DNA from 2 places in the Streptomyces sp. NPDC107517 genome. Region 2 is predicted to be linked to the other one. Evidence: riboswitches for the same ligand, from Rfam matches in the RefSeq annotation. Region 2 holds a riboswitch; the other holds the start of a gene.
What was found. Region 2 has a riboswitch for thiamine pyrophosphate ahead of thiO (glycine oxidase ThiO). Riboswitches for the same ligand answer to the same signal wherever they lie in the genome.
Positions count from the first base shown of each region.

Region 1: it holds a riboswitch for thiamine pyrophosphate, as region 2 does, so the genes downstream of both, ACZ67T_RS22740 (purine-cytosine permease family protein) here and thiO (glycine oxidase ThiO) in region 2, are expected to answer to the same signal.

Region 1 is NZ_JBVJPM010000009.1:328,828-344,119, reverse strand. Features, by position in the region: gene glgB (1,4-alpha-glucan branching enzyme) at 1-1,743, shown strand, start outside; gene ACZ67T_RS22765 (FadR/GntR family transcriptional regulator) at 2,019-2,738, opposite strand; gene ACZ67T_RS22760 (dihydrodipicolinate synthase family protein) at 2,851-3,807, opposite strand; gene ACZ67T_RS22755 (IlvD/Edd family dehydratase) at 3,817-5,565, opposite strand; gene ACZ67T_RS22750 (MFS transporter) at 5,719-7,041, shown strand; gene ACZ67T_RS22745 (serine hydrolase domain-containing protein) at 7,106-8,251, opposite strand; TPP riboswitch at 8,461-8,555, shown strand; gene ACZ67T_RS22740 (purine-cytosine permease family protein) at 8,548-9,987, shown strand; gene thiD (bifunctional hydroxymethylpyrimidine kinase/phosphomethylpyrimidine kinase) at 9,990-10,829, shown strand; gene ACZ67T_RS22730 (potassium channel family protein) at 10,928-12,886, shown strand; gene ACZ67T_RS22725 (serine/threonine-protein kinase) at 13,082-14,224, shown strand; gene ACZ67T_RS22720 (ADP-ribosylglycohydrolase family protein) at 14,302-15,292, shown strand, end outside.
Region 2 is NZ_JBVJPM010000002.1:460,370-475,661, reverse strand. Features, by position in the region: gene ACZ67T_RS05895 (ATP-binding cassette domain-containing protein) at 1-98, shown strand, start outside; gene ACZ67T_RS05890 (YhgE/Pip family protein) at 70-2,154, shown strand; gene ACZ67T_RS05885 (TetR/AcrR family transcriptional regulator) at 2,190-2,798, shown strand; gene ACZ67T_RS05880 (DUF4126 domain-containing protein) at 3,171-3,785, shown strand; gene ACZ67T_RS05875 (phytoene desaturase family protein) at 3,845-5,344, shown strand; gene ACZ67T_RS05870 (hypothetical protein) at 5,364-6,206, opposite strand; gene metF (methylenetetrahydrofolate reductase [NAD(P)H]) at 6,254-7,174, opposite strand; gene thiE (thiamine phosphate synthase) at 7,261-7,908, opposite strand; gene ACZ67T_RS05855 (Rv2175c family DNA-binding protein) at 7,985-8,350, opposite strand; gene ACZ67T_RS05850 (NAD(P)/FAD-dependent oxidoreductase) at 8,426-9,661, opposite strand; gene ACZ67T_RS05845 (avidin-fold protein) at 9,778-10,122, opposite strand; TPP riboswitch at 10,183-10,294, shown strand; gene thiO (glycine oxidase ThiO) at 10,292-11,476, shown strand; gene thiS (sulfur carrier protein ThiS) at 11,473-11,688, shown strand; gene ACZ67T_RS05830 (thiazole synthase) at 11,693-12,487, shown strand; gene pknB (Stk1 family PASTA domain-containing Ser/Thr kinase) at 12,582-14,528, shown strand; gene ACZ67T_RS05820 (deoxyribonuclease IV) at 14,563-15,292, shown strand, end outside.

The sequences.
Region 1 (15,292 bases), on a different contig from region 2:
GGGGACTTCTGCGCCTGGGACGGCACCGCTTTCCCGATGCGGTCGCTCGGCTCGTCGGGCGTGTGGGAGCTGTTCCTGCCGGGCATCGGCGAGGGAGCACTGTACAAGTTCGACATCACGCGCCCCGACGGTTCGCACACCGTGCGCGCGGACCCTCTGGCCAGGCGCACCGAGGTACCGCCCGCGACCGCGTCCGTCGTGACGGAGTCGTCCCACACGTGGGGGGACTCCGCGTGGATGAAGAAGCGCGGGCAGCGCCCGGTGCACGAGGCGCCCTTCTCGGTGTACGAGGTCCATCTGCCCTCCTGGCGCCCGGGCACGAACTACCGCGAACTCGCCGACCAGCTCGCCACCTACGTGAGTGATCTCGGCTTCACCCACGTCGAGTTCATGCCGGTGGCCGAGCACCCCTTCGGCGGGTCGTGGGGCTACCAGGTCAGCGGCTTCTACGCCCCGACGTCCCGCATGGGCTCCCCCGACGAGTTCCGCCACCTCGTCGACACCCTGCACCAGGCCGGCATCGGCGTGATCATGGACTGGGTGCCGGCCCACTTCCCGAAGGACGACTGGGCGCTGGCGGGCTTCGACGGCACCGCCCTGTACGAGCCGCAGGACCCGCGCCGCGCCGAGCACCCGGACTGGGGCACCCTCGAGTTCGACTACGGCCGCAAGGAGGTCCGCAACTTCCTGGTCGCCAACGCCGTGTACTGGTGCGAGGAGTTCCACATCGACGGCCTGCGCGTCGACGCCGTCGCCTCCATGCTCTACCTCGACTACTCGCGCGAGGAAGGCCAGTGGTCGCCGAACGGGGACGGCGGCCGCGAGAACCTCGACGCCGTGGCCTTCCTCCAGGAGATGAACGCGACGGTGTACCGCCGCTGCCCCGGCGTCGTGACGATCGCCGAGGAGTCGACCGCGTGGGACGGCGTCACGCGGCCGACCCACCACGTCGGCCCGGACGGTTTCGGTGGCCTCGGCTTCGGCCTGAAGTGGAACATGGGCTGGAGCCACGACTCCCTGCAGTACATCGTGCACGAGCCCGTGCACCGCAAGTACCACCACAACGAGCTGACGTTCTCGATGGTGTACGCCTACAGCGAGAACTATCTGCTTCCCCTCTCGCACGACGAAGTGGTGCACGGCAAGCGTGCCCTCGTGTCGAAGATGCCCGGCGACTGGTGGCAGCGGCGAGCCGACCATCGCGCGTACCTCGGCTTCATGTGGGCCCACCCGGGCAAGCAACTCCTGTTCATGGGGCAGGAGTTCGCGCAGGGCGCCGAGTGGTCGGAAGGGCACGGCCCGGACTGGTGGCTCCTCGACCCGGCCTACGACGCCGAGCCGGACCACCGCGGGGTCCTCGACCTGGTGCGCGACCTCAACCACGAGTACGCGGCCACGCCCGCCCTCTGGGAACAGGACACCACGCCCGCGGGGTTCTCGTGGATCACCGCGGACGCGGCCGACGACAACGTCCTCGCGTTCCTGCGGTTCGCGGCGGACGGCGCGCCCCTGCTGGCGGTGTGCAACTTCTCCCCGGCGGTCCGCGAGAACTACCGTCTCGGTGTGCCGGACTCGGTCCCCGGCTGGTTCGAAGTCCTCAACACGGACGCGGCGAGATACGGCGGCAGCGACGTCGTCAATGCCGGCGTCCTGAAGCCGGACCCTCAGCCGAGCCACGGCCGGCCCGTCTCGCTCCAGCTGACCGTGCCGCCGCTGGCGACGGTGTGGCTGCGGCCGGCCTGAGGACCGTCGAGACTCACTCGAAGGCCGCCGCCCCCCGCAGGGCGGCGGCCCCGGCCGCCGGGGGTCGGGCACGGCCGACCCTGGGCGGCAGCTCACGGACCTGGGTCTCCCCGTGTGACGGACCCTGCCGAGTCGCTCGTGCACCGGCCGGCAGCACTGCGGCACCACGATGCCTGGTCGGCCGGTCGCACCACGCCTGCCGCCCGGTGTCCTGCCCCCGTCCCCACGGGCACGAGGCCCGGAAGGCGGTCAAGGGGACTCGTTGCGCCTCCCCCTCAGACCCCGTACCCGCACGACCCGCCCGCCAGCAGGTCTTCGACCTCGCTGTGGGCGGCGTCGACGATGGCCGTCACTGCCACCGCCGCTTCGGCCGAACGGCCCGCGGCCACCGCTTCGGCCACCTCCTGGTGGCGGCGCACGGCAGCCATGTCGATGTCGTGCGGCATCAGGGAAAGCTCGCGACGGGCCACGAGGAGTTCCTCCGTCACCTCCGCGAGCTGGGCGAACATGCCGTTGCCCGATGCGCCGAGCAGCGCTCGGTGGAAAGCCGCGTCCGCCTCGACGAAGCCGGCTCTGTCGCCGGCCAGGGCCGCGCTCGCCATGGCACGGGCGTGCTCCGACAGTGACTGCCGGGCCTGCGTGTCACCGCGCGCCGCGGCGAGGGCCGCCGCGGACGGCTCCACCGCGGCGCGCAGCTCCGCCAGTTCGCGCAGCTGGACCTCGCGCCGGGGCGAGGCGAGGCGCCAGCGGATGACCTGGGGGTCGTAGAGGTTCCACTCGGGCATCGGGCGGACCGTGATGCCGATGCGCGGGCGGCTGGTCACCGCCCGCTTGGACTCGAGCACTCGGACGGCCTCGCGCGCGACCGTGCGCGAGACGCCGTACCGCTCCTGGACATCCTCCAGGCGCAGGACCTCTCCGGCGCGGATCTCGTCCGCCGCGAGGGACAGGCCGATCCGGTCGACCACCTGCCCGTGCAGGCCCTGAAGTTCCACGCCACTCCCTGTGTCGTCGTGTGCATCGTGTGCCGGTGATCCCGTCCGGTGCGTTGTCGATTGTCACACCTCCGGTGGGAATCGGAGCACCGGGTGTGGCGTGCCCGCGGCATCACCGGAGCAGCTCAGGCACCGTCTCGGCGAACTCGGCGCAGAACCGGTCGATCATGGCGGTCTCCTCACTGTCCAGGGTGTGCCCGGGTGCCCGGCAGTGCGCGGAGCCGAACCAGCCGCGACGGACGGAGATCTCCTTCTCGGCCGCGACGATCAGCTCGACGCCCTGCATCCAGTAGGAGAGGTACGGCGTCATACGGGTGTGCAGGGCGACGGCGCCGCTCTCGTCGCCGCGCTCCCAGCGGTGCCACAGCTCCACGTACAACTCCGTGAAGGAGCAGCCCGGCTGGACGCCGATCGCGCCGCGGCGCAGGGCGTCGGGGAGCTGGAGACCGGCGTAGCCGACGAGGGCGGGCAGCGGGCGTTCGCCCTGAGCGAGTGCCGCGATGAGGCGTCCGGGCGGGGCCGACTCGACCTTCACCCAGCGGAGGTTGGGGTGTTCCGCGGCGAGGGTGTGCAGGGTGGGTGCGTCCAGCGCGGTGCCTGTCTGGGCGGGGGCGTACTGGACGACGACGGGCAGCGGGTCGACGGCGGCGAGCACCGCCCGTACATGGGTGAGTACGGCGTCCCGTGAGGGGCCGAGGAAGTGCGGCGGCAGGACGTTGACCGCGTCGGCCCCGCGCTCGGCGGCGTCGACGGCCTGGGCGACGGCGTGCCGGGTGGCATGGTCGGGGACGGACACGATCGCGGCGACGTCCGAGCGGCCGCGCGTGCGCTCCAGGAGAAGGCCGGTGAGCAGGTCCCGCTCCCCCGCGTCGAGCTTGTGGAACTCGCTCGCGAAGCCCGGGAACATCACGGAGCCGACGCCGGTGGCGAGGACGCGGTCGACGACCGTGGCGAAGCCGTCGGGGTCGAGCGCGCCGTCGTCGTGGAAAGGGACTTCGAGTACGGGAGATACGCCCCGGACGAGGGTGTCGACGTCCTTCGTCGGCCTCTGTGCTTCTTTCTCGCTCATGACGGGTCCTCAGAACGCCTGGCGGGGCGGGGCGGAGTCGCTGGCGCCGACCAGGAAGTCGAGGTCCACGCCGGTGTCGGCCTGGGTGACGTGCTGGGTGTAGAGGTAGGTCCAGCCGCGGTCGGCGGGCGGTGCCGGCGGCTGCCACTCGCCGCGGCGCCGCTCCAGTTCGGCGTCCTCGACCAGTACGTCGAGGCGCCGCGCGGGCACGTCGAGGCATACGTCGTCCCCGGTGCGCACGAGGGCGAGCGGGCCGCCGACCGCGGCCTCGGGCGCGACGTGCAGGACACAGGTGCCGAAGGCGGTGCCGGACATGCGGGCGTCGGAGATGCGGACCATGTCGCGCACGCCGGCGTCCAGGAGCTTCTTCGGGAGCTGAAGGTTGCCGACCTCGGGCATACCGGGGTAGCCCTTGGGGCCGGTGTTGCGGACGATGAGGACGGTGTCGGCGGTGACGTCCAGGTCGGGGTCCTCTGCGACGGCGAGGTAGTCCTCGAGGGAGTCGAAGACGAGCGCCGGCCCGGTGTGGCTGAGCAGCTTCGGGTCGGCGGCCGACTGCTTGATGACGGCGCCGTTCGGGGCGAGGTTGCCCCGCAGGACGGCGGTGCCGGTGCCGGCCGGCTGCACCGGGCGGTCCATCGGGCGGATCACCTCCCGGTCGTGGACCTGCGCGCCCTCGCAGTTGTCGACGAGGCCGCGTCCGGTGACGGTGACCGTGTCGCGGTGGAGCCGGTCGCGCAGGTCGTTGACGAGTGCGGGCAGTCCGCCGGCGTACGCGAACTCCTCCATGAGGAAGCGCCCCGACGGCATCAGGTCGATGAGCAGCGGGAGTTCGGCGCCGAGACGGTCGAAGTCGTCGAGGGCGAGCGGCACACCGAGGCGGCCCGCGATGGCGAGGAGGTGGACGACGGCGTTGGTGGAGCCGCCGATGGCCGCGTTGATCCGGACGGCGTTCTCGAAGGCGGCGCGCGTCATGATGCGCCCCGGGGTGAGGTCGCTGCCGGCGAGTGCGACGGCACGTGCGCCGGTCTCCTCGGCGAGGGTGCCGCGGCGTGCGTCGACCGCGGGCAGGCCCGAGCCGCCGGGGAGCATCATGCCGAGGGCCTCGGTCAGGCACGCCATGGTGGAGGCGGTGCCCATCGTCATGCAGTGACCGGCGCTGCGGTTGAGGGAGCTCTCGAACTCGGTGAACTCCTCCTGGGTGATGGTCCCGGCCCGCAGTTCCTCGGTCATGCGCCAGATGTCCGTGCCGGAGCCGACGTTGCGGCCCTGGAAGCGCCCGTTGAGCATCGGGCCGCCGGTGAAGACGATCGCGGGCACGCCCGCGCTCGCGGCGCCCATGAGGGCGGCGGGGGTGGTCTTGTCGCAGCCGGTGAGCAGGACGACGGCGTCCAGGGGGTTGGCCCGTATCTGTTCCTCGATCTCCATCGCGGCGAGGTTGCGGTAGAGCATCGAGGTGGGGCGCAGGAACGGCTCGCCCAGGGACATGGCGGGAAATTCGAGGGGGAAGCCGTCGGCCTGGAGGACGCCGCGCTTCACGGCCTCCGCGATGAGCTGGAGGTGGCCGTTGCAGGGCGTCAGTTCGGAGAAGGTGTTGCAGATGCCGATGACCGGGCGACCGTCGAAGTTGTGACCGCCGCGCCCCGCCGCGCGCAGATGGTGGCGGGAGATGAAGCCGTTCTTGCCGCCGTCGCCGAACCAGGCGCGGGAGCGCAGCGGCGCCTGACTGTCGGCGTGCGTGGGTTCGAGCGCGGCCATGTGTGGTCCTTCCGGTGCGATGCCGGGGCCGTGACCGCGGCCGTGATCAAGCCGTGTCCGACGCACCCCTTCAATGGTGCTATCAAATCACGATACGGTCCCGGCGTGTCCAGAGGATCAACGCGGATCCGGCACGAACGACGTGGGAGAGCCGTGGAATCGACAGTCATGAAGGCGGTGACCTGGCGGCTGATGCCGTTCCTGGTCCTGCTGTATCTGGTGGCGTACATAGACCGGTCCAACGTCGGCTTCGCCAAGCTGACGCTCCAGGACCAACTCGGTCTGTCGAACGCCGCGTTCACCTTCGGCCAGGTCGCGTTCTTCATCGCGTACGCGATCTTCGAGGTACCCAGCAACGTCTACCTCGACCGCTTCGGCGCGCGCCGCTGGTTCACCCGCATCATGCTCAGCTGGGGCGTGGTGACCGTACTGACGGCGCTGGTCAGCAACGACTGGCAGTTCTACGCCGCACGCTTCCTGCTCGGCGTCGCCGAGGCCGGCTTCTATCCGGGAGTCCTCTACTACCTCACCAAGTGGTACCCGTACCGCTACCGGGCGCGCATGACCGGCTGGTTCATGATGTCCGCACCGCTCGCGTTCATCATCGGAAACCCCGTGATGGGCGCGCTCGACGACCTCGACGGCACGTTCGGGCTCGAGGGCTGGCAGTGGATCTTCATCGCGACGGGCGTGCCCGCGATCGTGCTCGGCTTCGTCACCCTGCGGCTCCTGCCCGACGGTCCCGAAGGTGTGCGCTGGCTGGCCGCCGACGAGCGGGCCTGGATCGCCGGTGAACTCGACGCCGAGGCCGACGCGCTGGGCGAGCGGGGACACGGCAGTCCGCTGCGCGCGCTGCGCGACCGGCGCGTACTCCTGCTGTCGCTCTTCTACCTGTGCTTCCCGCTGGGCGCCTACGGGCTGAGCTTCTGGCTGCCGACGATCGTCGACGGCTTCGGCGGCCTCTCGACGACGGCCACCGGCTTCATCACCGCCATCCCGTACGTCTTCGTGGCCATCGGCCTGTACGTCGTGCCGAAGCTCGCCGACCGCAGCGGCACCCGCTATCCGTGGATCGCGGGCACCGCCGCCGTCGGCGCCCTCGGTCTCGCGGCCAGCGCCCTGACCGGCAACCATGTACTGCAGATGGCCTTCATCAGCCTTGCGGCGATGTGCATCTTCGCGGGGCAGCCGGTGCTGTGGTCGCTCCCCTCACGGTTCCTGACGGGCATTCAGGCAGCGTCCGGCATCGCGGTGATCAACGCCGTCGGCAACCTGGGCGGCGGCTTCGGGCCGATGGGAATCGGCGTGGTCGTCGATCGCACGGGGTCGGCCGTGGGCGGGCTGTGGTTCCTGGTCGCCGCCATGGCCATCGCGGCGGTCGCCACACCGGGGATCCGGCGGCTCGTCGAGGGCGGGCCCGTGATCGCCCACGCGCCCGACACGTCGGCGACGGCTCAGGGGCGCACTAAGGTCTGAACGCGGTGAAGGCCACGGGACGTGGTGGGGCGACCGGCCGCCCCCAACCCCCACCGCGACGGCATCACGCGCCGAGGCACTCGCGCACAGCCGTGACCAGCCGGTTGGCGCGGGCGTCTCCGTGACCGATCATCCGGTTGGCCACATAGGCGAAGCCGACCCCGAACTCGTCGTCACCGAAGGCGAATTGGCCTCCGGCGCCGTCGTTGCCCAAGCTGCGGTCGCCGAGCATCGGGCGGAAGGACGGCGAGTCGAGCAGGAAGCCCGAGCCCCAGCGCGCTCCGGCGTCGAAGCCGAGCCAGCCCTCGCCGGAGGACAACTCGCGCAGCGCGTCGCTCACCGTCGCCTCGGTGAGCAGCCGTTCGCGGCCCTCGATTCCGGTGACGGCCGCCGCGTAGAGCCCGGCGAGTCCGCTCGCGGAGCCGACGGCGCCGGCGCCGGGGAGTTCCATGGCGTGCAGCGCGGGGTCGTTCCAGCCGTGCGGCTCGTCGAGACCCGGGAAGGCCAGGGCGCCGTTCATCGTCACGATGCGCGTGAGCAGATGCTCGGGCCCGGGCATCCCGGGCCGCCCCTCGGCCTCGACGAGCCGGGCCACATGTTCCGCCTCGTCGGCGGGCAGGCCGATCCAGGCGCGCAGCCCGAGCGGGTCACCGACCGCACGGCGGAAGTACGCGCCCGGGGTGAGGCCCGTGATCCGCCGGATCACCTCGCCGACGAGGAATCCGAAGACATGGCCGTGGTACTCGAACGCGGTGCCGGGCTCCCACAGAGGCTTGTGCTCCTCGATCGCGCGGATCACCGGCGTCCAGCCGGCGATCTCCTCGAAGGACAGCACCCGGTCGAGGGCGGGGACGCCTGCGCGGTGCCCGAGCACCATCCGCGTGGAAATGGCCTCCTTGCCCTGCTGTGCGAACTCGGGCCAGTACCGGCTCACCGGGACGTCGAGATCCAGCCGGCCCTCCTGGGCGAGGAGGTGTGCACTCAGGCTCACCAGTCCCTTGGCGACCGAGAAGACGGGGACGGCGGTGTCCTGTTCCCAGGCGCGCCCGGTCCGCTCGTCCGCGACGCCGCCCCACAGCTCGACGACCTTCCGTCCGCCGGCGAACACCGCGACGGCGGCGCCGAGTTCGGGGAACTCCGCGAAGTTCCGCGCGAACGCATCGGCGACAGCTCCGAACCGTTCATCGGCCCCACCGTGACGCTGCTTCATCGTCTCCCGTCCTCCGCGTGTCCCTGGGGTCGCGGAGCCGCCGATCACATGTGCCCGAACCGTCCGCGATCTTCGAATCGGTCACGCTACGGGGGTACGCCGCACACCTCGAACGAATTACGCGCGGCGGGGTGCGCGCCGTCCACGCAGCGGACGCCGACCCCTCCCCCGGGGTTGCCTCCTCGAACAGGGAAGCTACCCTTGCCGACGTACCGGACACGGGGTGCCCCGCACGAGGGCTGAGATCACACCCGTCGAACCTGAACCAGTTAGCACTGGCGGAGGGATGTCAGCCAATGTCGTTGCCCCATGCCCCGAGCAGCACCGGGACCACCGGACCGCGCTCCGTCTTCGACGGGCGGATGCCCGCGGCGCCCGGTGACCTGCGGGTCGAGGCGCGCGGGATCGCGCCGGTCCCCGAGAGCCACCGCTACGGCGGCGCCGGGCGCCTGTTCACCGTGTGGTTCGCCCCGAACCTGACCATGACCGGCGTCTTCACCGGCACCGTCGGCATCGCACTCGGCCTGGACTTCGTCACCGCCCTGGCCGCCGTCGTCATCGGCACCCTCGTCGGCGCCGTGCCCACCGCGTATCTCGGTACGTGGGGCAGCGCGACCGGCGCGGGGCAGCTCCCGCTGGCGCGGCTCGCGTTCGGCCGCGCCGTCGCGGTGCCCGGCGTCCTGCAGTGGCTGTCGTCGGTCGCCTGGGACGCGCTGATCGGCCTCTTCGGCGGTGACGCGCTCGCCCGGCTGTGCGGCTGGCCGTTCTGGGTCGGCGTACTCGTGATGATGCTGGCGCAGGGCGCGCTGGGTGTGCTCGGCTACGAGGCCGTCCACCGGCTCCAGAAGCTGATGACCTTCGTCCTGGCCGCCGCCTTCGTGGTCCTGGCCGTCAAGCTTCTCGACGGTGTCCATCCGGTCACCGACGGGGCCGCGCACGGCGCCGACCGATTCGGCGCGTTCGTCCTGACCAGCACCATCGCGCTCAGCCTGTCCCTGTCCTGGGCCCCCTACGCCAGCGACTTCAGCCGCTACCTTCCGGCGGCCACATCCCGTAAGCGCATGTTCTGGTTCACGCTCCTCGGCGTCACCGTCTCCTTCGTCGCTGTCCAGGCGCTCGGGCTGTGGGGCGCCTCCGTCTTCACCGACCAGACCGCGCGCGGTGTCGACGAGCTGCTCGGCGGCGGTGTTCTCGGCTCCTTCGGGCTGCTCGCCGTGGCGCTGGCGGCCCTGTGCAGCAACGCCATGAACGACTACAGCGGCTCGCTGGCCCTGCAGACCGTCGGCGTCCGGATCCCCCGGCCGCTCGCGGCGGCGCTCGCCGCGGTGCTCGGCTTCCCGCTGGTGCTGTGGATGCACGCCGCCGACACCGCGGCCCGCTTCCAGAACGTGCTGCTGTTCGTCGGCTACTGGATCCCGGGATTCGTCGCTGTCGTGGCCGTCGACTGGTTCGCGCGCGCCGGGGCCCGGGGCGGCGCGCCGGTCGACCTGGCCGCCGAGTCCGCCCGGCCGCAGCCCTGGTGGCCCGGGCTCCTCGCCTTCGTCGCCGCGTTCGCCGCGGCGGTCCCGTTCATGGACAGCGGCCTGTACGTGGGCCCGGTCGCAAAGGCCCTGCACGGCGCCGACCTCGCGTACTACGTGGCCTTCGTCGCCGCACTCGTCGTGTATGCGCCCCTGAGGCTGCGCCGCCCGACCCCTGACACCCACGCCGCACCGCACCAGGAGGCCCGCACATGACCATGCCCGCGAGCACCGGGCGCGGCGCGCCGCCCCGCGTCCTGACCGTCGCCGGTTCGGACTCGGGCGGTGGCGCCGGGATCCAGGCCGACCTCAAGACGATGCTGGCGCTCGGTGCCCACGGCATGAGCGTCCTGACGGCCGTCACCGCGCAGAATTCCCTCGGGGTCCAAGGCGCGTGGGAACTGCCCGTCGACGCGGTGCGCACGCAGTACCGCAGCGTCGTGGACGACATCGGCGTCCAGGCGGTCAAGACCGGGATGCTCTCGTCGCCGGTCCTCGTCGAGGCGGTGGCCGAACTGCTCGCCGGCACGGACGCCCCCGTGGTCGTGGACCCGGTGAGCGTCTCCAAGCACGGCGATCCGCTGCTCGCCGAGGACGCGTTGGACGCCGTACGCACGAAGCTGCTGCCGGTCGCGACGGTGGCCACGCCGAATCTGGACGAGGTGGCGCAGCTGACCGGCCTCGCCGTCACGGACGACGACGGCATGCGCCGGGCCGCGGCACGGCTCCTGTCGTTCGGCCCGCGCTGGGTGGTCGTCAAGGGCGGTCATCTGCCAGGGGCGGCCGTGGACCTGCTCACCGACGGCACGGAGGAGCACTGGCTGCGCGCTCCGCGCCACGACAACCGGCACACGCACGGCACGGGTTGCACCCTGGCGTCGGCCGTCGCCGTGGGCCTCGCCCATGGCCTGCCCGTGCCGGAGTCCGTCCGCTTGGCGAAGGAGTACGTCACGGGGGCGATCGCCGCCGGGTTCGCACTGGGGTCGGGCATCGGCCCGGTGGACCATGGGTGGCGCCTGCCGGGCGACCGGTCCGGGGCCACGGGGCATACGGACTGAGAGACGCCGGGTCCACCTGACACCCGCCCGACACGCCCACCCGCACACAATCGGGGGCCGATGTGCGTCCCGGCACTCCCGTCCACTTGACTGTTGCCATGACCACCCTGCCCCGCCAGCCTCAACAGGCCCCGCCGACCGGCCACATGATCGTGTGCGGTGGTGACGCGCTGGCCGAGCGGCTCGCCGCCGAACTGCGCGCCGTGTACGGCGAGCGGGTCACCGTCGTGGTGCCCTCCGTACGCGTCACCAGGCAGGGCGCCGGGCCGGCCGGACGACCACGGGCGGCCGCTCTGCTCTCGCGGATGCAGGCCGTCATGAGCCGTACCGTGTCCCCCGTGGCCGGCGACAGCGTTCCGCCGCCGCGGGTCATGGAGGCGCCGGAACTCGACGAGTTGGCGCTGGCCGAGGCCGGTGTCGCCGACGCCGCCGCGCTGGCCCTCGTACACGGCGACGACGAGACCAACATCCGGGCCGCCCTGGCCGCCCGCCGTCTCAACCCCCAGCTGCGCCTGGTCATCCGGCTCTACAACCGCAAGCTCGGCCAGCACCTGGAACACCTCCTCGATCAGGCCGCCGTGCTCTCCGCTCCCGGCCTCGACCCCGAGGCACTGGACACCACGACGACCGTTCTGTCCGACGCCGACACCGCGGCACCGGCTCTCGCGGCCACCGCCGTCGCCGGTACCAGCAAGGTCGTCCAGGCCGACGGGCTCCTGCTGCGCGCCGTGGAGCGCACCCCGCCGGGCCGGGGCGAGGTCGCCGACCCCGGCCTGTGCACCCTCGCCCTGCTGTCCGCGACCGCCAACGACCCCGCGGGCGCCGAGGGTTCGGACGTGGGCGGCGCGGAGGGCCCGCTGCTGCTGCCCGACGAACGCACGGTCGCCGCCGCGACCGGGCGTGGCACGGTGGTCCTCGAGGCCGTCTCCCCCACGGTCGCCACTCCCAACGGCCGTGCCGGCAGCCGCCGTATGCCCCTCGGCTCGCTGTTCTCGCGCCGGCTGCGCTGGTCGCTCGCCGGTCTCGTCACGAGCGTCCTCGGCCTGGCGATCGCCTCCTGGGCCACCACCGGCGACCACCCGCTGCACGCCGGATACCTCACGCTCCTCGACCTGTTCGCCATCGACGACCCGGCCCTCGGGGAGCCGCTCGCCCGTCAGCTCCTCCAACTCCTCACGGGGCTCGCCGGACTGCTCCTTCTGCCCGTGCTCATCGCGGCCGTGCTCGAAGCGCTCGGCACCTTCCGTACGGCATCGGCCCTGCGCCGCCCGCCGCGCGGCCTGTCCGGCCACGTCGTGCTTCTCGGCCTCGGCAAGATCGGCACCCGGGTTCTGGCCCGACTGCGTGAACTCGGCATCCCCGTCGTCTGCGTGGAGGAGGACCCCGAGGCGCGCGGCGTCGCCCTCGCCCGCCGCCTGCGTGTTCCGACCGTCATCGGCGACGTCACCCAGGAAGGCGTCCTGGAGGCCGCCAAGGTGCACCGCGCCCACGCCCTGCTCGCCCTCACCAGCAGTGACATCACCAACCTGGAGGCCGCGCTGCACGCGCGGTCGGTCAAGCCCGATCTGCGGGTGGCGCTGCGCCTGTTCGACGACGGTTTCGCGACCGCCGTCTACCGCACGCTCCGCTCCGCACATCCCCGGGCCCTGACCCGCAGCCGGAGCGTCTCCACGCTCGCCGCGCCCGCCTTCGCGGGCGCCATGATGGGCCGCCAGATCCTCGGCGCCATCCCCGTCGAGCGCAGCGTGCTGCTCTTCGCCGCCCTCGATGTGGCGGGACATCCGATGCTCGACGGCCGGACCGTCGCCGACTCGTTCCGGGCCGGTGCCTGGCGTGTGATCGCGCTCGACGCGACGGCGCCGGGCGAGCGGCGCCCCGACCTGGCCGCGTCCCCCGGCGACGACGGCCCCGACCGTCCCACGGGTCTCGTGTGGGACCTTCACCCCGGGTACGTGCTGCGGTCCGAGGACCGCGTGGTGCTCGCCGCGACGCGTCAGGGCCTGGCCGAACTCCTGCGGCACGGCCCCTTGGCCCGTACTCGTGCAGGCGACGCCTAGGAAGCACGGTGCCGGGTGTGATCACCACCTCTCACCTTCTGTACGAGCCACCCGGCGAAGTGTGATCATCGGCTCTCCGCGCGCCTTATCCTTGATCCGCCACACCCCTCCCGCTCGTCCTCGCGCTCGCGCGGGGCGAAGTACGTTCCGTGGCAACCAATTTGACGGGGCTGTCTTTCAAGGGTGGTGCGCAGGTTGTTGCTGGCGGATCGGTACCGGTTGCACAAGGCGATAGGCCGCGGCGGCATGGGCGAGGTGTGGCAGGCGACCGACGAGATGCTCGGCCGGCCCGTGGCCGTGAAGCTGCTCCTCGCGCAGGACGCGGATCCGTCCGCGGCGGCCAGGTTCCGCATGGAGGCGCAGACCTCGGCGTCGCTCAGCCATCCGCACGTGGTGGGTGTCTACGACTTCGGCTCCTGGGAGCAGCGCTTCTACCTCGTCATGGAACTCGTCGAGGGCGGCAGTCTGGCCCACGAGACCGCGGGCGGCGCGCGGCTGACGCCGGAGCGTGTGGCCGACATCGCGACCGGTGCGGCAGCCGGTCTCGCGGCCGCCCACCGCCAGGGCGTGGTGCACCGGGACATCAAGCCGGGCAATCTGCTGCTCACCCCCGACGGCACGGTCAAGCTCGGCGACTTCGGCATCGCCCGCTTCCTGGACGATCCCGCCGCCGGGCTCACCACCACCGGGCAGATCGTCGGCACCGGCCTGTATCTGGCGCCCGAGCGCGCCCTCGGCAAGAACGCGGGCCCGCCGTCCGACGTGTACTCGCTGGGCTGCGTGCTCTATCAACTCCTCACCGGAAACCCGCCGTTCCGCGCCGACACCGCGACCGGCCTGCTCTACCAGCACGTGGACGCCGCGCCCGTGGCCCCGGGACGCCTCGGCATCCGGCTGCCCCCGTCGTTCGAGAACTATCTGCTTGGCCTGCTGGCCAAGCAGCCGGAGGACCGGCCGACGGCCCAGGAGGTCACGGACTGGTTCCGTACGGGTGCCTGGCAGGGCCGTCCCGAACCTCTCCCGGAGCCCGTGCCGATGGCCCCTGCGCCCGTGTCCGCTCCCCACTTCCAGACCTCCCCGGAGATCCGGACCACGTCCACGACCTACCAGCTGCCGTCGTCCGGCCGGGCGGCACGCCGCGGGGCGGCACGGCGCGGGGCGGCACGGCGCGGCGGCGTCCTGGAGGCGGCGAGACGCAGACCGAGAATCATCGGGGCCGTCGCCGCTGCCGCCCTCTTCGTCGCGTCCCTGCTGATCGGCATGGCGTGGTTCGCCCCCGACGACAGTGCCGCGAACGCGCCGACGGGTGCCCCTTCGCCGTCCGCGTCCGCGCACTGACGGGGCGCCTGTCCCGGCAGATCACGCTGCGGCAATGATGGGTGCGACGCCTTCGACCGACCACCATGGAGCTCACCGTGCACACCCGATCCTGGGCCGATCTCGCCGTCCACCGCAGCCGGGTACGCGGTTGCCTCCTCGGCGGAGCGATCGGTGACGCGCTCGGGTACCCCGTCGAGTTCCTCTCCCTCGACGCCATCCGCGCCACCCACGGCACGGCCGGGGTCACCGGCCTGGTGCCCGACGCCGACGGTGTGACCGGCCGGGTCAGCGACGACACCCAGATGACGCTGTTCACCGCCGAGGGGCATCTGCGGGGGTACTGCCGCACCCGGGACCGGGGCATCGGCGGCGCCGAGGCGGCCATCGTGCACGACGCGTACCTGCGGTGGCTGGAGACGCAGAACCACCCCGGGCCACTGCCCGAGGAGGACCTGCGCCACCGCCTCGGGTGGCTGCGGCACGAGCCCTGGCTGTACGCGCGCCGCGCCCCCGGCAACGCCTGCCTGAGCGGCGTCGAGGCGGGATTCACCCCCGATCCGTACGGGAAGCCCACCGGTGAGCCGGGGCCGGTGAACCCGGACTCCAAGGGCTGCGGCGCCGTGATGCGCTCCGCGCCCTTCGGCCTGACGGACCTGGGCGCCCGCCGGTCGTTCGAACTCGCTGCCCAGTGCGCCCAGATCACGCACGGACACCCCACCGGCTATCTCGCCTCCGGTGCGTTCGCCGCCCTCATCAGCCACCTCGTCGACGGCGAGTCCCTGGAGGGCGCGGTGCTGCGCACCCTGAGGCTGCTCGCCGGTTACCGGGGCCACGAGGAGACCACGGCCGCGCTGAGCCGGGCCGTCGCGCTCGCCGAGGAGGAGGGCGAGGCGACCCCTCAGAGGGTCGAGACGCTCGGCGCCGGATGGGTCGCGGAGGAGGCCCTCGCCATCGGGGTGTACGCGGCGATGGCACGCACCCGTCCGCAGACCTTCCACGTCGGCAAGCAGGGCACCGTGTGCGACCCGAAGCCGCCGCGCACCCCGATCGAGGCCGCGTTCCTGCTCTCGGTCAACCACTCGGGCG
Region 2 (15,292 bases):
CGGCGCCCCACGACGAAGCGGACGAGCAGAGCCCCGAGAATCCCGGGACCGAGAAGAAGGAGACGGCGGATGCGCTCGCCGAGGCTGGCCGCGCTTGAGCTCAGGCGCTTCGGCAGGGGGAAGCTGCCGCGCGCCGCGCTCGCCGCGCTCCTGCTGCTGCCCCTGCTGTACGGCGCCCTGTACCTGTGGTCGTTCTGGGACCCGTACGGGCGTCTCGACAGGATTCCCGTCGCGCTCGTCAACGACGACAGGGGCGCGCGGGCCGCCGGCCAGAAGATCGTGGCCGGCGACGACATCACCGAAGGGCTGCACGACAGCAAGACCTTCGAGTGGCACGAGGTGAGCGCGGCACAGGCCCGCAAGGGCGTCGAGGACGGGACGTACTACCTGTCGCTGACGATGCCCGCGGACTTCAGCGAGCGCATCGCGTCCAGCTCCGGGGACACCCCGGAGACCGGCGCTCTTCAGGTGCGGACGAACGACGCCAACAACTACATCGTCGGACAGATCTCGCGGACGGTGTTCTCCGAGGTGCGTTCGGCGGCGTCCACCAACGCGTCGCGCTCGTTCCTCGACCGGATCTTCATCTCGTTCTCCGACATCCACGACGCGACCAAGAAGGCGGCGAAGGGGGCCGATCAGCTCAAGGGCGGTATCGGCAAGGCGAAGAAGGGGTCCAAGGACCTGGCGGACGGTCTGAAGGACGCCAAGAAGGGCAGCGGTGAGCTGGCCGGCGGGATCAAGAAGCTGAACAAGGGCGCGGGGGATCTGGAGTCCGGCTCGAAGCAGGTCTCCGACGGCACCCAGCTCCTCGCCGACAAGGTCAACGGCGTCGCCGGGCAGGTGCGCCCGTTCCTGAAGGACAACAAGAAGGCGATCGGAGACACCGCCCGGCTCGTCGCCGACTCCGCGAAGGGCATCCGGCACAACCTCGACGTCCTGGTGAGGACGGCGCCGACGGCCGCCAAGGGCGCGCACGCGGGGTCCGATGTCCTGGACGGGGTCTACCAGGCACGCTGCGAGACGCTGCCCCTGTCCGACCCGGTCTGCCCCGACCTCAAGAAGGCCAAGGTGGCGGCTGCCGACGTGGCGAAGGTCGCCGACGACCTGAACGTCCTGATCGAGGACGACCACGGCGACCTGGACACCCTCGACCGCCATCTCGCCACGCTCCAGCGGCAGTCCGAGGCGCTGGCCAAGCAGGCCCCGACGCTCGACCAGGACGTGGCCACCGCCGTCTCGAAGATCAATGCCCTCAACAAGGGCGCGGGCCAGGTCGCCAAGGGTGCCAAGCAGCTGCACACCGGGCTCGGCACGGCGAAGACGGGCTCGGCGGACCTCGACACGGGCGTCGGCAAGCTGAAGACGGGCGCGAGCGATCTCAACGGCGGCATGTTCCAGCTGGCCGACGGCTCCGGACAGCTGGCCGGCGGGCTCCACGACGGGGTGAAGCAGATCCCCGACTACGACAAGAAGGACCGCGACCGGCGCACCGGCGTCATGTCCGACCCGGTCCAGCTCGCCTCGCAGTCCCTGCACAAGGCGCCCAACTACGGCACCGGGTTCGCCCCTTACTTCATCCCGCTGTCCCTGTGGGTCGGCGCGATGGTGGCCTACATGCTGATCCAGCCGCTCAACCGGCGCGCACTCGCCGCGGGCGCCTCCGCCTGGCGGATCGCGCTGGCCGGCTGGCTGCCCGTGGCCGCGCTCGGGGTGCTCCAGGTGGCCGCCCTGATGTCGGTGCTGCACTGGGCGCTGGGGCTCCAGATGGTCAGGGCGGCCGGAACGGTCGGCTTCCTGTTCCTCGTCACGGCGTGCTTCGCGGCGATCGTGCAGTGGCTGAACGCCCGCTTCGGAGCGGCGGGGCGGATCCTCGTACTCGCCTTCCTGATGCTCCAGTTGACGTCGGCGGGCGGTACGTATCCCGTACAGACGAGCCCCGGCTTCTTCAACGCGATCCACCCCTTCCTGCCGATGACGTACGTCGTCGAGGCGCTGCGGAGACTGATCTCGGGCGGCGGCCTCGGACCCGTGTGGCAGGCGTGTGCCGTGCTCGCCGCGTTCACGGCCGGCGCGCTGGCCCTGACCGCGCTGAGCGCCCGCGGAAAGCAGGTGTGGACACTGGACCGGCTGCACCCCGAGCTCAGCCTGTGAGCGCGCCCGCACCGGCGCCTGTGAGAATCAGGGGCATGGAAAGCAGCACACGGCGCCAGGCCACCCGGCAGAAGCTGTACGAGGCCGCGGTCACGCTCATCGCGGAGCAGGGGTTCTCGGCCACCACGGTCGACGAGATCGCCGAGCGCGCCGGGGTCGCGAAAGGCACGGTCTACTACAACTTCGCCAGCAAGTCGGTGCTCTTCGAAGAGCTGCTCCGGCACGGCGTCGGGCTTCTCACCGCCTCGTTGCGGGAGGCGTCGGAGAAGACGGCCGCGAGCGGCGGCAGCAAGATCGACGCCCTGGACGCGATGATCCGGGCCGGCCTCGTCTTCATCGACCGCTATCCGGCCTTCACCCAGCTGTACGTGGCCGAACTGTGGCGCACGAACCGCGCCTGGCAGTCCACCCTCGCCGTGGTCCGGCAGGAGGCCGTCGCCGTCGTGGAGGACGTGCTGCGGGACGCCGTCGCTGGCGGTGAGCTGAGCGAGGAGATCGACATCCCGCTGACGGCGGCGGCGCTGGTCGGCATGGTCCTGGTGGCCGCGCTCGACTGGCAGGCCTTCCAGCCGGAGCGCTCCCTGGACGACGTCCACGCGGCGCTGTCGCGGCTGCTCCAGGGACGCGTGACGGGCGGCCGCTGACCGCTCCCGGACGCGAAGGCGGAGACAACAGAGCGCCGGTCCGGCGTGGCCCGAATTCTCAGGCCTCACCGGACCGGCGCGTCCCCCGTGTTCCCCGTGTCCCCCGTGTTCCCCCGTGGGCCCGTCGGTCGTGCGGGCCCCCGTACCTCGCCCCCGCCGTGGCGGGAGGAGCGGCCAAGGGGGCGAAGCGCTGTTCCGCCGCCCCGTGTCGGCGGTACCGGCGCCGCGCCCCCTTCCGTGCCTCCACTCTCCCGTCCGCGCAGGTCCGGCCCCATCCGCGCAGCTACTCATCTCACGTACTAGGTACGGATACTCAGGCCTGGGTGCTCATGCCCAGGACCCCCGAGTTCGCGACTGGTTACGATCACGTCCGTGTCCGTACTCCCCCTGGTCTTCACCAGCGGCTGGGCGAGCGGGATCAACGCGTACGCGGTGGTCCTCCTCCTCGGCGTCTTCGGCGCGACCGGGCTGACCGACGAAGTTCCCGAGTCGCTCCAGCGCACCGACGTGCTCATCGCCGCCGGGGTGCTGTTCCTGTGCGAGGCCGTTGCCGACAAGATCCCTTACGTGGACTCGCTCTGGGACACCGCGCACACGGTGATCCGGCCGGTGTCGGGTGCGGTTGTGGGCGCGCTGCTCGCCGGCCAGAGCGGGTCGCTGTCCGACCTCGCGGCGGGCGCGGTCGGCGGGTCGACGGCGCTGGCGAGCCACGCCGTGAAGGCCGGGACACGGATGGCGATCAACACCTCGCCCGAGCCGTTCAGCAACTTCGCGGTGAGCTCGGCCGAGGACCTCGGGGTCGCCGGGATCATCACGTTCGCCATGTTCCATCCCGAGGCGGCCGCGATCATCGCCGCCGTCCTGCTCTTCCTCGGTCTGCTCATGCTGTACTTCCTGATCTCGCGGATCCGGCGGTTCCTGCGGCGCCGGGCGCAACGGCGCGAGGAGCGGCGCATCGCGGACCGTACCGGCGCTCCGCCGGGCTGATCCGGCTCCCGGCCGGGCTGTCGGCGGGGGTGTCGGCGGGGGCCGATAAAGTCGCTGGCATGGCACGGATTGCGGTGATCGGCGCCGGGATGGGCGCGATGGCGGCCGCTGCCCGGCTGGCCGTGGCAGGCCACCGGGTGGCGGTGTACGAGCGCGCGTCGACGTACGGCGGGGCGCTCGGCGGCTTCGCCCGGGACGGCTTCTCGTTCGACACTGGCCCGGGGCTGCTCCAGCTGCCCGCGGTCTACCGGGACTTGTTCATCAAGACGGGCAAGGCGCCCCTGGAGGACGCGGTCGAGCTGACCCAGGTGGAGCCCGCCGTGCGGCATGTCTTCGCGGACGGCACAGCGGCGGACCTGCCGAACGCGCGGCGCGGGGGCATCGCGGACGCCCTGGACGCGGCGCTCGGCGAGGGTTCAGGAGCGCACTGGTCGGCGTTCATGAACCGGGCGCGCGAGGCCTGGGACCGCACCCGGCGCCCGCTCCTCGAAGAGCCCCTGTGGCCGAACTGGCGGATCCTCGCGGACCGCGAGCCGTACCCCGTGGTGGTCCGCCGCCGGATGCTGCGCAAGGACCTGTCGGCGACGACTCTCTCCGAGGTCGCCGCTCTTGAGCTGGGCGGGGACCCGCGGCTCGTCGCACTCCTGGAGCAGTACGCGCTCGCGTCCGGACTCGATCCGCGGACGGCTCCGGCGAGCGCGGCCGTGCTGCCGTACATGGAGCAGACGTTCGGCACCTGGGCGGTGCGCGGCGGGATGCGGGAGCTGGCGCGGGCCGTGTACGAGCGGTGTCTTCAGCGGAAGGTCGAGTTCGAGTTCGACGCGCCGGTGGCGCGGATCGTGGAGAAGGACGGCCGGGCGACGGGTGTCGAGCTGACCGGGGGCAGGGTCGTGGAGGCCGACTTCGTGGTCGCCGGTGTGGCGCCCGATGTCCTCGACGAGCTGCTGCCCGGGCGGGCACTCAGGGGCGAGGCCGAGGTGGCGCCGCAGTCGGCGCTGCCGAGCCGGCTGACGGTGTTCCTGGCGCTGCGCGGCGCGCGTCCGGGCGACGCCCCGCACCGGACGGTCGTGCACACGGCGGACCGGGAGGCCGAGCTGGCCTCGCTGTTCGGCGGGGGCACGGCGGTGGCGGAGCGGCCGACGGTCACGGTCCTGCGTCCCGACGACGCCTCCGTGGTGCCGGACCCGGACCATGAGGCGGTCACGCTGGTGGTCACGGTGGCGCGCGGCGCGCGCGTGACGGACGCGGACGTGGAGCGGGTCATCGACGCCGCCGGGCAGGCGGTCCCCGGGCTGCGCGACCGCCTGCTGTGGCACGAGGCCCGCACGCCGTCGGAGGTCGCCGAGGCGACCGGAGCCGAGGGCGGTTCGGTGCCCGCACCTGCCCTGGCCGCGGCCTCCGGCAGGCTTCTGCACCCGTCGAACAGCACGCTCGTTCCGGGCCTGTTCGCCGTCGGCGGCTGGTCGCACCCGGGCGGCGGACTGCCGCACGCGGGGATGTCGGGCGCGCTGGCGGCCGGGCTGATCGTGGAGGGCCCGGACTTCCGCGGCTCGCAGTGACGGGCGCCGCCCGCCGGGTTCAGTAGCGGTACTGCTGCTGCTCGTTGTAGCCGGAGCCGCCGTCGTAGCCGCCCTGGCCGTGCTGCTCGTACGGGTAGGGCTGCTCCGGGGGCAGTTCGCCGCCGTACTGCTGGTGCTGGTCGTCGCCGGTGCGCTGCTGGGGCACCCAGACCCCGCCGGGCGGCGTCTCCATGGCATAGCCGCCGTTCGCGTACGGGTCGCCGTACTGCTGTCCCGTGCCGTACGCGTCGTCGTACTGGGGCTGCGCCGGGTAGGTCTGCGTCCCGATGTACGGGTCGGAGTAGGCGGCGTACTGCTGCTGGCCGTTGTCGTAGCCGTACTGCTGCTGCTCGTAGCCCGCGTACGCGTCGTAGGCGTAGCCCTGTGCGGCAGCGTCCGTGTGGGCGGCGGACGGGGTGTAGACGCCGTACTGGCCGGTGTCGTCGGGCATCGGCTGCGGCGCGTAGACGGACGTCGCCTCGGCCGCGGACTCGGGTTCCGGCTCGGGGTCGTCCGGGGCGGCCGACTCGTACTCCAGGTCGGACACCTCGAGGACCGGGTCCTGGTCGACCGGCTCCCTGAGCTTGCGCCGCTTGCTCTCGCCGGGGTTCCCGCCGAGCGCCCAGCCCGTGGAGAAGCCCCTGCGGAACGACAGCGTCACATACGTCTGGCCGACCGCGAACGTGATGGCGCCGACCCCGATGACGATCACCGAAGGGATCAGCACGCCGAGGACGACGCCGACGAAGCCGACGAAGGCGAGCAGCCGGAAGCGCAGCCTCGCCTTGTACTGGAGCAGTACCTCACCGAGCAGCCACAACGCGACGATTCCGAACGCGATGTAGAGGACCGTCCAGCCCATGTACGCCCCTCTCGTACGGCCGCCGCCCCTGGTGGAATACGGCCGGGTCAGGCCTGCTGGTCGTGCAGGCCCAGATTCTCGTAGATCTCCAGTGTCGCCGTGGAGTTGTTGAGCGTGATGAAGTGCAGACCCGGAACGCCCTCGTCCAGCAGCTTCGCGCAGAACTCCGTCGCGAACTCGATGCCAATGGAGCGTACAGCCGCCGGATCGTCTTTGGCTGTGAGGATGCGCTCTTTCAGGGCGGGCGGAAACGTGGCGTTGCTGAGCTGCGGCAGGCGTTCCAGCATGCGCACGCTCGTGACCGGCATGATCTCCGGGATGACGGGGGTGTCGCAACCCGCTGCCTCGACCCGGTCGCGCAGCCGCAGATATTCCTCGGGGTAGAAGAACATCTGGGTGATCGCGTAGTCGGCGCCCGCCCGGCACTTGTCCACGAAGTGGCGGACGTCGGAGTCCCAGTCCTCGGAGCGCGGGTGCATCGCGGGGAAGGCCGCGACGCCGACGCAGAAGTCGCCCGCCTCCTTGATGAGCCGGACCAGTTCGGCGGCGTAGGTCAGGCCCTCCGGGTGCGCGACCCAGTCGGCCATGGGGTCGCCGGGCGGGTCTCCGCGCACGGCGAGGATGTTCCTGATGCCCGCGTCCGCGTACTGGCCGATGATGTTGCGCAGCTCGGCCACGGAGTGGTCGACGGCCGTGAGGTGGGCGACCGGGGTCAGGGTCGTGTCGGCGACGATCTGCTCGGTCTCGCGGACGGTGCCCGCGCGGGTGGAGCCACCGGCGCCGTACGTCACGGAGACGAAGTCGGGCGCGACGGCCTCGACCCGTCGCAGCGCGTTCCAGAGGTTCCGCTCACCCTTCGGGGTCTTCGGCGCCGAGAACTCGAACGAGAAGGTCGTCTTGCCGGTCGCGAGCATGTCGCGCACGGTGCGTGCGCGATCAGTCCTGGTGGAAGCGGTGCCAAGGGCCATATGGGCAGGTTAGCCACGGGAGGGCTCTGTCCCTAATCCCCGTCCACCCTGCGGACACGCGTCTTGGCGGGGCCCGACCGAACGGATCAGGCCGTACGCAGCCGCTTCGCGAAGTCGGCCGCCGCCGCGCCCGGGTCGTCCGCCTCGGTGATGGCACGGACCACGACGACGCGGCGTGCGCCCGCTTCGAGCACCTCGTCCAGATTGCCCGCGTCGATGCCGCCGATCGCGAACCAGGGACGGTCCGTGCCGAGCGAGGCCGTGTAGCGCACCAGGTCGAGGCCGGGCGCGTACCGGCCGGGCTTGGTGGGGGTCGGCCAGCAGGGGCCGGTGCAGAAATAGTCCACGCCGTCCTGGACGGCGGCCGCGGCGGCCTCCGTGTCGGCGTGCGTGGAGCGGCCGATCAGGACGTCCTCGCCGAGGACGGCGCGGGCGGCCGCGACCGGCAGGTCGCCCTGGCCCAGGTGCAGGACGTCGGCGCCGGCGGCGTGGGCGACGTCCGCCCGGTCGTTGACCGCGAACAGCTTGCCGTGGCGGGCGGCGGCGTCGGCGAAGACGGCCAGGTGCTCCAGCTCCTCGCCCGCCTCCATGCCCTTGTCGCGCAGCTGCACGATGTCCACGCCGTTCGCGAGGACGGCGTCGAGGAACTCGGGGAGGTCGCCCTGGCGCTTGCGGGCGTCCGTGCACAGGTACAGCCGGGCGTCGGCGAGCTGGGCGCGCTGCGTTGCGGCCATGGCCATGGGTGAGTCCCCCTGGTCGGTGGCGTGCGGGCCGCGGTGAGCGCGCCCCCCACGCCGGACGGTTGTCAGGTCAGACGGCAAGCGCCTGGGCGCGGCGCTTCACCTCCGTACCGCGATTCTCGCTCAGCGCCTGCGCGGGGGTGCCCGGCAGGGTCGGGTCGGGGGTGAAGAGCCACTCGAGCATCTCTTCGTCGTTGTAGCCGTCGTCCCTGAGCAGGGTCAGAGTCCCGGTGAGGCCCTTGACGACCTTGTCGCCGTCGATGAAGGCGGCGGGCACGTGCAGCGCCCTGTTCTCCCCACGGCGTACGGCGATCACCTGGCCTTCCTTCACCAGCTGCCGCACGCGCGTCACCTCCACGCCGAACTGCTCGGCGATGTCGGGGAGGGTGAGCCACTCGGGGACGAGAGCATCGATCTTTGCGTCAATCTCGGTCACAGGACAAGCGTGCCATCCCGGACTGACAGTGGGAAACGCGGCCGCGCAAAAGGCCCGGTCGCCCCGGCGGGGCGGTCAGACGACAGCGGCCTTCAGCGGGCGGGCCGGGTCGCTGATGACCTGTGGGTCCAGGGGGGCTCCCGACTCGATGAGCTTGCGCCCCTGGGCCAGGTCGCGCGGGCGGCCCACGGCGAGGACGCCGACGAGCCGGCTCTCGCGCAGCCAGCACACGCTCCAGGACGCGCCCTGCGGGTCGCCGCGCCACACGGTGGTGTCGGCGGCCGCGTGATGTCCGGCGTACTGCACGAAGCGGCCGAACTGCTCCGACCAGAAGTACGGCACGGGATCGTACGTCGCCGGGTTCTCGCCGATGATGTTGGCGGCGACCGTGCGGGGGCCCTGGAGCGCGTTGTCCCAGTGGTGGACCATCAGCCGCTCGCCGTATCTGCCCGAAGGGAAGGACGAGCAGTCACCGACGGCGTACACGTCGGGCTCGGAGGTGCGCAGGCGGTTGTCCGCCACGACCTCGCGGTGGGCGCCGAGCGTGATGCCGGAGCCGGTGAGCCAGCCGGTGGCGGGGCGGGCCCCGATGCCGACGACCACGGCACCTGCGGGCACCCGCGTGCCGTCGTCGAGGACCACTGTTCCGGGCTCGACGTGCTCCACGCGCGCGTGGGTGCGCAGTTCCGCCCCGGCGTCCGCGTACCAGGCGGCCATGGGGGCGGCGACCTCCGCGGGCAGCGCTCCGGCGAGCGGCCGCTCGGCCGCCTCGACGACGGTGACCGCGCATCCGGCCTCACGGGCCGCGGTGGCGAACTCGGCGCCGATCCAGCCCGCGCCGACGACGACGATGTCGCGCTGTGCGGCGAGGACGGGGCGCAGGCGTTCGGCGTCGTCGAGCGTGCGCAGCAGATGGACGCCGGGGATGTCCTCCGTGCCGGGCAGCCGGAGGGGCTCGGCACCGGTCGCGAGGACGAGGACGTCGTAGAGGGCGGGTCCGGTGGCGGTGTCGAGGGTGTGCTCGGCGGGGCGCACGCCGGTGACCTCGCGGCCCAGTTCGAGCCTGATGTCGAGGGCTTCGAAGTCCACGTCGAAGGCGGACCCCTCGGCCTTGCCGAGCAGGACGGCCTTGGACAGCGGAGGCCGGTCGTACGGCTGGTGGGGTTCCGCGCCGATCAGCGTGACGGCGCCGGTGAAGCCCTGTTCGCGCAGGGCCACGGCGGTCTGGACTCCCGCCATCCCGGCTCCGACGATGACGACGTGCCGCCCCGCCCGGGGCACCGGGGCCTGGTTCTGGGTCTGCTCACTCACCGGATCACCATATGCACCTGACGTTCAGTCAGTCAGCGGGCCGCGTCACTCCGGTCCCGTGACGTCTTCCACACCGGCCGCCGGTTTGACCGCTCGGGCCGTCCGCGCTCCCGCCGTCAGGCGCCGGGGACCTCTTCGACGACGCTCGTCCCGCTGCCCGCCTGCGACTCCCACTCCCATGTCTCGTCCAGCCGCACCCGCCCGTCCGGAAGGTCCACGACGAGCGAGACGCAGTGCCCGGAGGAGGTCGTCCCGTCCGTCTTCAGCTGTACGTACCTGAAGTCGATCCGGTCGCCCTCACGGGTGCCCACGAGGTGTCCGCGCACGACGTCCCCGCCCGCGTACTCGGCCCAGATCCGGCCGTCCTCCTCGTGGTAGGCGAACCGGGTCCGGGTACCCACCTGACCTGGAGCCTGGTCGGCGACCGGGGCGAGGACGAGTCCGTCGAGCGAACGGGCCATGCGGGCGGGCTCCCTTACCGGGGGTCTTGGCGGCGGTTCGTGGGGTTAGGGTGGCCACCGTAAAGCACTCGCGGGAGCCCGGACGTACCGGGCTGAGAGGGAGGCTGACGGCCTCCGACCGTACGAACCTGATCCGGGTCATGCCGGCGAAGGGAGGGGCTGGACGCCCATGTCGCGTACTTCAGAAGGCTCCGACGTCCTGGTCGTGGGCGGCGGGATCATCGGTCTCGTCACCGCGTGGCGGACCGCTCAGCGCGGGCTGCGCACCGCGGTCGTGGACCCCGAACCGGGCGGCGGGGCCGCACAGGTGGCGGCCGGGATGCTCGCCGCCGTCACCGAACTGCACTACGGAGAGGCCGAACAGACCCTCCTCGGGCTCAACGTGGAGTCCGCGCGCCGCTATCCGGCGTTCGCGGCCGAGCTCTCCGAGGCCACCGGACTCGACCTCGGCTACCGCGCGTGCGGCACCCTCGCCGTCGCGCTCGACGCGGACGACCGCGCGCACCTTCGGGAACTGCACGCCCTCCAGCGCAAGTCGGGCCTGGAGTCGGAGTGGCTGTCGGGCCGTGAGTGCCGGCGCCTCGAACCGATGCTGGCCCCGTCCGTACGGGGCGGCCTGCGCGTCGACGGTGACCACCAGATCGACCCGAGGCGCCTCGCGAAGGCCCTTGTCGCGGCCTGCGAGCGGGCCGGGGTCCGGTTCCACCGGCAGTGGGCCGAGCGGCTGACAGTCGTCCGCGAGGGCGCGCGCGGCGTGGTCCTCGCCGACGGCACCGGGCTCGACGCGGACCGGGTCGTCCTCGCCGGAGGCAGCCTCAGCGGCCGCCTCGCCGGAGTCCCGGACGACGTGCTGCCGCCGGTACGCCCGGTGAAGGGGCAGGTCCTGCGCCTGACCGTGCCGAAGGTGTACGCGCCGTTCCTCAGCCGCACCGTGCGTGCCGTCGTGCGCGGCGGCAACCTCTATCTGGTGCCCCGGGTCAACGGCGAACTCGTCGTCGGGGCCACCAGCGAGGAGCTCGGCTGGGACACGACGGTGACCGCGGGCGGCGTCTACGAGCTGCTGCGCGACGCCCACGAGCTGGTGCCCGGCATCACGGAGCTGCCGCTCACGGAGACCCGCGCGGGCCTGCGCCCCTGCTCCCCCGACAACGCGCCGATCCTCGGCCCGACCGCCCTGCCCGGCCTGCTGCTCGCCACCGGCCACCACCGCAACGGCGTGCTGCTCACGCCGGTCACCGGCGACTCCATGGCCCACGTCCTCGCCACCGGCGAACTCCCCGACGTGGCCCGCCCCTTCACCCCGCGGCGCTTCGGCGCCGTCCCCGCACCCGTCTCTGTGGAGCAGTCCGTATGACCGTGTCCGTCACCCACGTATCCGTGAACGGCGAGGGCCGCCAGGTCGCCCCGGGCACCACGCTCGACGCCCTCGTGTCGGCACTGACCACCGCGCCGTCCGGGGTCGCCGCCGCACTCAACGAAACCGTCGTCCCGCGCGCGCAGTGGGCCGTCACCGCACTCACGGACGGGGACCGCGTCGAGGTCCTCACCGCAGTCCAGGGAGGCTGAACCCATGGCTGACGACTCCTTGGTCATCGGCGGTACGTCCTTCTCGTCCCGCCTGATCATGGGCACGGGCGGGGCGCCCAGCCTCGACGTCCTGGAACGCTCCCTCGTCGCGTCCGGCACGGAACTGACGACCGTCGCGATGCGGCGCGTGGACGCGAGCGTGCAGGGCTCCGTGCTCTCCGTCCTGGAGAAGCTGGGGATCCAGGTGCTGCCCAACACGGCGGGCTGTTTCACCGCCGGTGAGGCCGTCCTGACCGCCCGCCTCGCCCGCGAGGCGCTCGGCACCGACCTGGTCAAGCTGGAGGTCATCGCGGACGAGCGCACCCTGCTGCCCGACCCGATCGAGCTCCTGGACGCGGCCGAGATCCTCGTCGACGACGGCTTCACCGTGCTGCCGTACACGAACGACGACCCGGTGCTCGCGCGGAAGCTGGAGGACGTGGGCTGCGCCGCTGTCATGCCGCTCGGCTCCCCCATCGGCTCCGGGCTCGGTATCCGCAACCCGCACAACTTCCAGCTGATCACCGAGCACGCGCGCGTGCCGGTGATCCTGGACGCGGGCGCCGGGACCGCGTCCGACGCGGCGCTCGCGATGGAACTGGGGTGCGCCGGTGTGATGCTCGCCTCAGCCGTGACCCGCGCGCAGGAGCCGGTCCTGATGGCGGAGGGCATGCGGCATGCGGTCGAGGCCGGGCGTCTGGCGTTCCGGGCGGGCCGGATCCCCCGCAGGCACTTCGCCGAGGCCTCGTCGCCCGTGTCCGGGAAGGCCAGGCTCGACCCGGAGCGGCCCGCGTTCTGAGGGCCTTACAGCCCGGTCACAGCTCTGCTGCAGTACGGCCGTCCGTGGACGACTGCGGAGCCGGGTGTCGGCGGCGGCTCGTACACTCACCAGGGTGGACACGACCCTTCAGGACCCTCTCGTCGGGCAGGTGCTCGACGGCCGGTACCGCGTCGACGCACGCATCGCGGTCGGCGGGATGGCCACGGTCTACAGGGCCGTGGACACCCGCCTCGACCGCGTGCTCGCGCTCAAGGTGATGCACCCGGCCCTCGCCGCCGACGTCTCGTTCGTCGAGCGCTTCATCCGCGAGGCCAAGTCCGTGGCCCGGCTCTCCCACCCGAACGTGGTCGGGGTCTTCGACCAGGGCGCGGACGGCCAGTACGTCTATCTGGCGATGGAGTACGTCGCGGGCTGCACCCTGCGGGACGTCCTGAGGGACCGCGGGGCGCTGCGGCCGCGTGCCGCGCTCGACATCCTGGAGCCGGTCCTCGCCGCGCTCGGCGCCGCGCACCGCGCGGGCTTCGTGCACCGCGACATGAAGCCGGAGAACGTCCTGATAGGGGACGACGGCCGCGTGAAGGTGGCGGACTTCGGCCTCGTACGGGCCGTGGACACCGTCACGAACACCACGGGCGCCGTCCTCGGCACCGTCTCCTACCTCGCCCCCGAGCAGATCGAGTCGGGCACCGCCGACCCCCGCGTCGACGTGTACGCGTGCGGGGTGGTGCTCTACGAGATGCTCACGGGCGCCAAGCCGCACTCGGGCGACTCCCCCGCCCAGGTCCTCTACCAGCACCTGAACGAGGACGTGCCGCCCCCGTCCGCGTCCGTGCCCGGCCTGCCCGCGGAGCTCGACGAGCTCGTCGCCTCGGCGACCGCGCGCACGCCCGATCTCAGGCCGTACGACGCGGTGGCGCTGCTCGCCCGGGTGAGGGCGGCCAGGGCCGCCCTCACGGACGCACAGCTCGATGCCGTACCGCCGGCCGCACGGCCCGAGGACCTCGGGGACCGTGACATCTCCGACGACCGTACGAGTGTGATACCTCGGGCGCTGCGGACCAGGGGCGTGCAGCTCCCGCTGCCCGCCGACGACCAGGACCCGCAGGCGGAGCTCAACCGCACGAGCCGCTTCGAGACGCCTCCGCCGCCGCCCGCCTCGTCCCGGAGGCGTCGTCCGCGGCGCGGTGTGCTCGCTGCCGTCGCGGCCGTGCTGCTCGCCCTCGGCCTCGGCGCGGGCGTCTGGTACATCAACTCGGGCCAGTTCACCAAGGTCCCTCCGCTGCTCGACAAGACGCAGACACAGGCGAAGGAGCGGCTCGGCGACGCGGGCCTCGACCTCGGGCACGTCAAGCGCGCGTACAGCGACACCGTGAAGCGCGGCACCGTCATCGCCAGTGACCCCGGCGCGGGCGCCCGCATCCGGGACAACGGGGCGGTGGATCTGACGGTGTCCCTGGGCCCGGAGACCGTGCAGGTTCCCGATCTCGAGGGCACCCCCCTGGCCGGGGCCGAGCGCCGGCTGAAGGACGCGGGCCTGGAGCCCGGCATGGTCACCAGGGACTTCGACGAGGACGTCCCCAAGGGGTCGGTGATCGCCACGGACCCGGCGTCCGGCACGACCCGCAAGGCCGGTTCGGCCGTCGCGCTCAAGGTCAGCAGGGGCAGAGCGGTGGACGTCCCGGACGTGACGGGCGAGTCCGAGCAGGACGCCATCGCCGACCTTCAGGACGCGGGTCTCAGGGCCGAGATCGCCACGGAGCGGGTGAACTCGGACGAGGACAAGGGCAGCGTCGCCCTGCAGTCCCCCGTCGAGGGCAAGCGGCTCGGCGAGGGTGACACGGTCACGCTGAAGATCTCCAAGGGCCCGGTCATGGTCGAGGTCCCCGACGTCGTGGGCATGAGCGTCGACGACGCCCACCAGAAGCTCGAGGCCCGCGGCTTCGATGTCGAGAACGACCGTGGTCTGCTCGGTATTTTCGGCGACACCGTGAAGAAGCAGTCCGTGGCGGGCGGTGACAAGGCCCCGAAGGGGTCGACGATCACCATCCAGATCCGCTGACGGAGCGCCCACGCGCGCGTGCCACCCTTGACCGGTGAGCAGCACCGACACCGCATCCCGTAACCCGGTCGGCGGCCATGTCCCCGTCGCCGGCGGCCTGGCCTCCGTAGGGCTCTCGTACGCGCGCGAGCTGGACGCCGAGACCGTCCAGGTCTTCGTCGCCAACCCGCGAGGCTGGGCGACGCCTCCCGGCAACCCGAAGCAGGACGAGGAGTTCCGCGCGGCCTGTGCCGCCGAGGGGATTCCGGCGTACGTCCACGCGCCCTATCTGATCAATTTCGGCTCGCACACCGAGGCGACCGTGGAGAAGTCCGTGGAGTCGATGCGGCACTCGCTGCGCCGGGCCCGGGAGATAGGCGCGCTCGGCGTCGTCGTGCACACGGGTTCGGCGACCGGCGGCCGTGAGCGCGCCGTGGCGCTCGCGCAGGTGCGGGAGCGCCTGCTGCCGCTGCTCGACGAGCTGACCCATGACGACGACCCGTACCTCCTGCTCGAGTCGACCGCGGGCCAGGGCTCCTCGCTGTGCTCGCGGACCTGGGACTTCGGGCCGTACTTCGACGCACTGGACGCGCACCCGAAGCTGGGCGTCTGCCTGGACACGTGCCACATCTTCGCGGCGGGCCACGACCTGACCGGCCCCGACGGCATGCGGCAGACCCTGGACCTGCTCGTCGACACCGTGGGCGAGGGCCGCCTCAAGCTGATCCACGCCAACGACTCCAAGGACGTCGTCGGGGCGCACAAGGACCGCCACGAGAACATCG